Regions from separate parts of the Collimonas sp. GW821-FHT07E08 genome, predicted to be linked through region 1. Evidence: predicted binding sites of a transcription regulator. Region 1 holds the regulator's gene; the other holds the start of a gene.
The links. The regulator HrcA, encoded in region 1, represses chaperone genes, less so after heat shock. The targets are predictions, from matches to a motif close to TTAGCACTCNNNNNNNNNGAGTGCTAA.
Positions count from the first base shown of each region.

Region 2: a site for HrcA is predicted at 1,407-1,433, ahead of groES (co-chaperone GroES). Genes of this name have one in related genera too.

Region 1 is NZ_JBWKQR010000008.1:153,257-157,184, reverse strand. It holds gene AC07RZ_RS12365 (NAD kinase) at 1-269, opposite strand, end outside; gene AC07RZ_RS12360 (HAD family hydrolase) at 316-1,065, shown strand; gene hrcA (heat-inducible transcriptional repressor HrcA) at 1,132-2,154, shown strand; gene AC07RZ_RS12350 (TfoX/Sxy family protein) at 2,168-2,539, shown strand; gene fur (ferric iron uptake transcriptional regulator) at 2,549-2,974, opposite strand; gene AC07RZ_RS12340 (outer membrane protein assembly factor BamE) at 3,106-3,615, shown strand; gene dapB (4-hydroxy-tetrahydrodipicolinate reductase) at 3,647-3,928, shown strand, end outside.
Region 2 is NZ_JBWKQR010000011.1:224,895-228,822, reverse strand. It holds gene groL (chaperonin GroEL) at 1-840, opposite strand, end outside; gene groES (co-chaperone GroES) at 996-1,289, opposite strand; gene AC07RZ_RS16340 (APH(3') family aminoglycoside O-phosphotransferase) at 1,789-2,565, shown strand; gene AC07RZ_RS16335 (efflux transporter outer membrane subunit) at 3,049-3,928, shown strand, end outside.

The DNA of each region.
Region 1 (3,928 bases):
ATGCCCAGCATGGTGCCATCGCCGCCGACAATGATCGCGGCGTCAGCCTGCTGGCCGATCTGGGCCGGCGTCATCGCAGCGATCGGCAGCGCAACGTTCTGCGCAGTCTCGGTCTCCAGCACCACATGGTGGCCGCGTCCTTGCAGGAAATCGGCGATTTCAGTCAGCGACTCGGAAATGCCGGCGGCGAAATACTTGCCGACGATCGCAATGGTTTTCGGCATAGGTTCTAGCAAAACCGCTTGAGAAGGTAATTTTATAGGCCACATGCTGGCGATTAGACCATAATTTAGGCTTGCAATGAAGGATACGCACATGGCCCTGACGAATAATTCAGCTATCTTCCCTGGTTTCCGGCCCGGCAAATCGCCGGCCGTCAAAGCGGTGCTGTTCGACCTCGACGATACGCTGTGGCCGATCGTGCCGGTGATCGCGCGCGCCGAACAACTGCTGTTCGACTGGCTGCGCCAGAATGCTCCCGCGGTCGCCCGCGAGTTCACCATCGAGAGCCTGCGCCGGCAGCGCATGGAACTGGCGGCGAGCAACCCGGTGTTCAAGTTCGACCTGTGGCGGCTGCGCCATGCGGCGCTGACGATTGCTTTCAACAGCGTCGGCGAAGACGCCGGCAAAGTGGATGCGGCGATGGCGGTATTTTCCGAAGCGCGCCACGCGGTGACGCCGTTCGCCGACGTCCAGCCGGCCTTGGTGCGGCTCAGCCGGCGCCTGCCGCTGGGTACGGTCTCGAACGGTTTCGCCGATCTTGGCAAAATCGGCCTGGCCCAGCATTTCCAGGCATCGATCGCGGCCCACAGCTTCGGCTGCGCCAAACCCGATCCCAGCATTTTCCATGCGGCTTGCGCAGCGCTGAACGTGGCGCCGGAACAAGCGGTGTATGTCGGCGACGACCCCTTGCTGGACGTGGCCGGCGCCCAGCAAGCCGGTTTGCAGGCGGTCTGGATCAACCGTTTCGAGCGCGTGCTGCCGGCCGGCATCAGCGCCCAGGCCAGCTGCGCCAGCCTGCTTGAGCTGGAGGCGTGGCTGGAACAAACCGCGGTTAGCCGCTAAAACAGTGTATAAGTGCATGCATAAGCCGCTGGCACGCAAGCCCGGCGCTCGCTAAAATACAACCATATGCAACTAGATAATCGCGCTCAAACCCTGCTCAAAGCCCTGGTCGAACGGTATATCGCCGACGGCCAGCCGGTTGGCTCGCGTGCCTTGTCCAAGATCTCGGGCCTGGAACTGTCGCCGGCGACGATACGCAACATCATGGCGGACCTTGAGGAAATGGGCTTTGTCGCCAGTCCCCACACCTCTGCCGGCCGGGTGCCTACCCCGCGCGGCTACCGCATGTTTGTCGACACCCTGCTGACGGTCGAGCCGATTGACGAAACCGCGCTGGAATCGAAGATGCAGGCGCGGCTGCAGCCAAATTCGCAACAAAAGATCATTGCCAATGCGGCACAAGTGTTGTCATCTCTATCGCATTTTGCGGGAGTGGTGCTGTCGCCGCGGCGCGAATCGATTTTCCAGCAGATCGAATTCCTGCGGCTGTCGGAAAAACGCATCCTGCTGGTGATCGTCAGCCCCAACGGCGACGTCCAGAACCGGCTGCTGCTGACCGATGTCGACTACAGCCCGGCCAAGCTGGTGCAGGCCGCCAATTACATCAACCAGCATTACGGCGGGCTCAGCCTGGACGATGTCCGCCTGCGCCTGCAGGGCGAACTGCGCAAGCTGCGCGACGACATGACCTGGCTGATGCAGGCCGCGGTCGAAGCCGGCAGCGACGCCATGACCGACAACAGCGACGAAGTGGTGATTTCGGGCGAACGCAACCTGCTCAGCGTCACCGACTTGTCCTCGAACATGGATTCCTTGCGCAAGCTGTTCGACATGTTCGAGCAAAAGACCGGCCTGATGCAGCTGCTCGACATCTCGGGCAAGGCCACCGGCGTCCAGATTTTCATCGGCGGCGAATCGCAGCTGGTGCCGATGGACGAAATGAGCGTGGTGACCGCGCCCTACGAGGTCAACGGCAAGATTGTCGGCACGCTGGGCGTGATCGGCCCGACCCGGATGGCGTATGAACGCGTGATCCCGATCGTCAATATCACCGCCAAGCTGCTGTCGAACGCCTTGAGCCATAGCTGAACCCGCCTGGAACATGTCCCGCAACGACGCCGTCATCGACTATATCCGCGAGCTGCTGGCGCCGCTGGGCGCCATCAGCGCGCGCAGGATGTTCGGCGGCTACGGCGTCTACCACGATAGCGTGATGATCGCCCTGGTTGCCGATGGCGTCCTGTATCTCAAGACCGACGACCAAACCCGGCCGCAGTTCGCCGCCGCCGGATGCACGCCCTGCGTCTTCGAAAGCAAAGGAAAAACCATTGAGATGAGCTACTGGTCGGCGCCTGAAGACGCGATGGATTCAGCTGCGGCGATGACGCCCTGGGCGCGCCTGGCCTATGCGGCAGCGGTGCGCAAGGCTAATGCCAAGCCGGCGCCGAAGGCGCGCAAGCGCAAGGCAGCGTAAGAACTGGCATCAGCCTTTTTTCTTGCGGCAATCGCGGCAATGGCCGTACAGCGCCAGCGCATGGTCGGCGATTTCGAAACCGTGTTCCTTGGCGACGATTTTCTGGCGCTTTTCAATTTCTTCGTCGTAAAACTCTTCCACCAGGCCGCAATCCAGGCAAACCAGATGGTCGTGGTGCGAGCCTTCATTGAGTTCAAACACGGCCTTGCCGGTTTCAAAATGATTGCGCTGCAACAGCCCGGCCTGCTCGAATTGGGTCAGTACGCGGTACACGGTCGCCAGGCCTACATCGAGGTTGTCGCTCAGCAGGATTTTATAAACGTCCTCGGCGCTCAGGTGGCGTACTTCGCTATTCTGGAAGATTTCCAGGATTTTGAGGCGTGGCAACGTGGCTTTGAGGCCGCTGGCTTTCAGTTCGGATGGATTGTTCGGCATGTTTTGGTCACAAATGGATGATCTGCTTTATCATATAGCGTTTTAGCACAGTTGCTCAATCAATTGAGATCCTTATGCGAATGTTGCTCTCCCCTGTCCGTACCTCCGCTTTGACCGCTGCAGTTGTCTTCATGGCCGCCCTGGCCGGCTGCGCTTCAAAAAAACCCCTGCTCGACCAGCCCGCCGCCAGCGCAGATCCGGCGGCGGCCCCTGTGGTCACCGATACCAGCGGGGTGCAAACCGTCAAGCATCGGCGCTTCCTGGGCATCTTCTCTCCTTACCGGATCGACATCCAGCAGGGAAATTTTGTCTCGAAAGAAATGTTGGCACAAGTTAAAGAAGGCATGACGCGGGAACAAGTGCGTTTCGCGCTCGGCACGCCGCTGCTGACCGACCTGTTCCATGAAGATCGCTGGGACTACGTGTTCCGCCTGCAAAAAGGCAATGGCGAAATCACCACCAGCCGGGTCAGCGTTTTCTTCAACGGCAACCTGCTGGCGCGCGTCGACGGCGGCAACCTGCCTACCGAGAACGACTACTTGGACCGGCTTTCAGGCGGCGCGGCAGAAGCCAGGAGGAGCGTCAAGAATGTGGAAATCGCCCCAACCGTGCCTAGCGCGCCAGGCCCTTCCAAGAACTGATTTATAAATTGTCCAGATCGTCGAATTGATAATGACTCAGATGAAAATAGCCGTTGCAGGCGCCTCGGGACGCATGGGACGCATGCTGGTCGAGGCGATCCAGAACGCCGACGACGCGCTGCTGGCCGGTGCGCTGGGCGTGCCGGGCACGCCTGAATTGGGAACCGACGCTGCGGCGTTCCTGGGCAAGCCTGCCGATGTCCTGATCGAAGCCGATCTGGCCAAAGGCTTGGCGCAAGCGGCCTACCTGATCGATTTCACCCGTCCCGAAGGCACGCTGAAACATCTGGAGTACTGCGCCGCCCATGGCATC
Region 2 (3,928 bases), on a different contig from region 1:
GCCTGGAGCCTTGACAGCTGCGGTCTTCAGGATGCCGCGGATGTTGTTCACAACCAGGGTAGCCAGCGCTTCGCCTTCGACATCTTCTGCGATGATCAGCAGAGGACGGCCGGACTTGGCGACTTGTTCCAGGATCGGCAGCAGGTCACGGATGTTCGACACTTTTTTGTCGAACAGCAGGACGAACGGGTTTTCCAGGGCAACAACCTGTTTTTCCTGGTTGTTGATGAAGTATGGCGACAGGTAGCCGCGGTCGAATTGCATGCCTTCGACGATGTCCAGTTCGTTTTCCAGCGATTTGCCGTCTTCGACGGTGATCACGCCTTCTTTGCCGACTTTATCCATTGCCTTGGCGATGATGTCGCCGATGTCGGTGTCGGAGTTAGCCGAGATCGAACCGACTTGAGCGATTTCCTTGCTGGTGGTGGTTGGCTTCGACAGTGTCTTGATTTCAGCGACGATAGCGACAACAGCCTTGTCGATGCCGCGCTTCAGGTCGGTAGGGTTGAAACCGGCGGCAACGTACTTGAAGCCTTCGCGCACGATGGCTTGTGCCAGCACGGTAGCGGTAGTGGTACCGTCGCCGGCGTTGTCGGAAGTCTTGGAAGCAACTTCTTTCACGAGCTGCGCGCCCATGTTTTCCAGCTTGTCTTTCAGTTCGATTTCTTTCGCAACCGAAACACCGTCCTTGGTCACGGTCGGCGCGCCGAAGCTGCGTTCCAGGATGACGTTGCGGCCCTTAGGACCCAGAGTTACCTTGACGGCGTTAGCCAGGATGTTGACGCCATTGACGATCTTGGCGCGTGCTTCATCGCCGAAAACTACTTGCTTTGCTGCCATGTTTGATTCTCCTATTAAGACTCATTGCGGGACAGAGCTGCCCGGGTAGGGTTTAAGAGTCGCCGCCGTGCGACGAATTACTCTGTCCCCAACTGATCAGATAAAACCGTGAAATTGCAGAGACTGTCTATTGATAGCCATCCGAATCGGTCGGATTACTTGCCTTCGACTACGGCAAACAGATCTTCTTCGCGCATAACCAGCAGTTCCTGGCCGTCGATCTTGACAGCTTGACCGGAGTATTTGCCGAACAGGACGCGATCGCCAACCTTGACTGCCAGCGCACGGACGTTGCCGTTTTCCAGAATCTTGCCGTTGCCGACGGCCAGGACTTCACCTTGATCCGGCTTTTCAGCAGCAGCTTCCGGCAGCACGATACCCGATGCGGTTTTGGTTTCTTGGTCGAGACGCTTGACGATAACGCGATCGTGCAAAGGACGAAGATTCATATGTGACTCCTTAAGATTCAACAGGTTATTTGTATTTGCAGCAATATCGCAGCAAAGTAAACTGACCGCTCTGCATTGCCTTGTTATTGCATGCGAGTGACTAGGTCGAGGAGATTGTTAGCACTCTCTCCTAACGAGTGCTAAGTATAGGGACGCTCCGTCGATTTTTCAAGCCCGCATTCGGGTTCGCCGGATAATCCGTCGAAATTCACTCAAGTTTGAACGTGGTTCACCTGATCCTGAATTCCCCTATGGCTAGCCCTTGAGCAACGTCCTTCTATCCAAGTACGGCAGCTAGCAACACTAAACATCCACGAAAATATTTGAGTAGCCGCACCGGACTGATTCTTTATCAATATTGTTTTTTTATAACTATTGATGTTTAATTGCCACCATGGATTTCCTTCTTTTTCATTGAAAATAATTTTGCGATCGTGATTTCGAGCCCATGTTTAATGGGAGACGGCGATCAAAATCGATTAGATTTCTCGATCTGCGCATGAGCCTCGACCTGCCTTCCACCATTCGCCGCTTCATCGGCGATGCCGACTTGATAACCGACAAGATCGGGGAATCTCCCTGTGCGGTGCACGAGTTCCGGCGCGGCGGCGAGCGCTTCTTCCTGAAGTCTTCGCCGGCGGCCTATGCCGATACCACCTACAGCGTGCGTCGCGAAGCACAGGTGCTTGATTGGCTGTCTGGACGCCTGCACGTTCCAGAGGTGGTTGCCACTGCCGAGCGCGATGGCGAGGCGTTCATGGTTACGCGGGCGGTGCCAGGGCGGCCGCTGGCCGCCTGCATCGCTGCCGGCCGGCCTGTTTCGACGCTGTTCGGCGAAGCGCTGCGCAAGCTCCAGCAAGTATCCGTGTCCAACTGCCCATTCGATGCCAGTGTGCCGGTGCGTCTGCGAGAACTGGACATCTTGTTAGCGAAGAACCTGATCGATCCCGACCACGACCTTGATGCCTGGCCGGGGCTGGACACGCCAGCCAAACTGGTCGCCCACCTGCGGGCTCACGTGCCGCGTCCGGATCCGGTGTTTTCGCACGGCGACCTGTGCGGCAACAACGTTTTCGTCGATGCGCGCGAACGGCTGTTCTTCATCGATCTTGGCCGCGGTGGCATTGCCGATCGTTGGCTGGACATAGCCTTCGCCCACCGCGAGCTGCGCGACCAGGCCGCCGAAGCCAAGGCCGAGACAATCATGGCCGCGCTCGGCGAGCCCGACCAACCGGATAAACGCCGTTATTTCGAGCAGTTGGACGAGCTGTTCTAATTCCCCAGTCTTCATGATCGGTTAATGATCGTGCAAAAAAATCGGGCATCATGCATGGCGCTGCCCCGAAGCACCTGCCTTCCACCGTATTTCCGGCATCCGCCGGCGCCTGGTTCCACACCGCGGAAGCGGTATGGCACTTACTAAACAGGGTGGAAGCAAGTTATTATTGCTGCGCAGAAATTTCGCGATGTATCTGTAGTAGATAAATTGATATTTTTTTGCTGTTATTTCTTGCGATTCGGTCCGATTGCATTTCATCCCGTGTTTTAGTCGATTGATTCCCACGATTCTGCAGCTTGTCGCAATCGCATACCCGGCAGCAATTTTCCTCTTTACAGTGTCGATACACACTGTACATTGGAGAGTTGCAGCAAATAATCACAGACAGAATCACAGACAGCGCCATACCCAGTAAAGCAGCTAAAACAATTAAAAATCCCGCATTTGGGAGCCCCTCAAAAAATCATGTAAGGGAAAAGGATGCGTTTATTCAAGATGCTCGGCAGCGTACCCCTGCTGTCGGTGATCGCCGGTTGCGTTGTCGGGCCTACCTACCAGGTGCCCACGCCAGCTACCTCATCACAAGCGGTGCTGCCGCAATTTCAAAGCGCTTTGCCGAAGCCGGCGGGCGCTGATGGCGCGACTGACCTGGCGCACTGGTGGTCGCAATTCGACGATCCGCTGGTAGCTGAGCTGGTCGCCACGGCCGAGGCCAGCAATCCCAGCGTGGCGCAGGCGCTGGCGCGCATTGCCCAGGCGCGCGCCACGGCGGGTTCCGTCGGCAGCGCGCTCTATCCTTCGGTGGCCGCCGACGCCAGCAGCACACGCAGCAAATCTCTCTCAGGCACGACCGGCAACCTGGGCAGCGCCAGCATCATCACCACCAACAGCACTGCTACCTTCGACGCCAGCTGGGAACTTGACCTGTTCGGCGGCAAGCGCAAGACGGCCGAAGCCGCCAACGCGCGCGTATTCGCCCGCAATGCCGACTGGTACGGCGCCAAGGTGTCGCTGGCGGCGGAAGTCGGCAGCACCCTGGTGAACTACCGTGCCTGCGTGGCCACCGCGGCGATGCTGACGCAGGACCTGAAGTCGCGCGAACAGACCGCCCAGCTCACGGCGCTCAAAGTCAAGGCTGGATTCACCGCGCCGGCAGACGGCGCGCTGATCAACGGCTCCACCGCGGATGCACGGCAAAAACTGGTGGTGCAGCGTACCGAGTGCGACCTTGATGTGAAGGCGCTGGTGGCGCTGACCGACATTCCCGAACCTGCCTTGCGCGCCAAGCTGGCTGTCAATGAGCGGCTGCCGACGCCACGCGGTTTTGTGGTCGAAAGCGTGCCGGCGCAGGCTCTGTCGC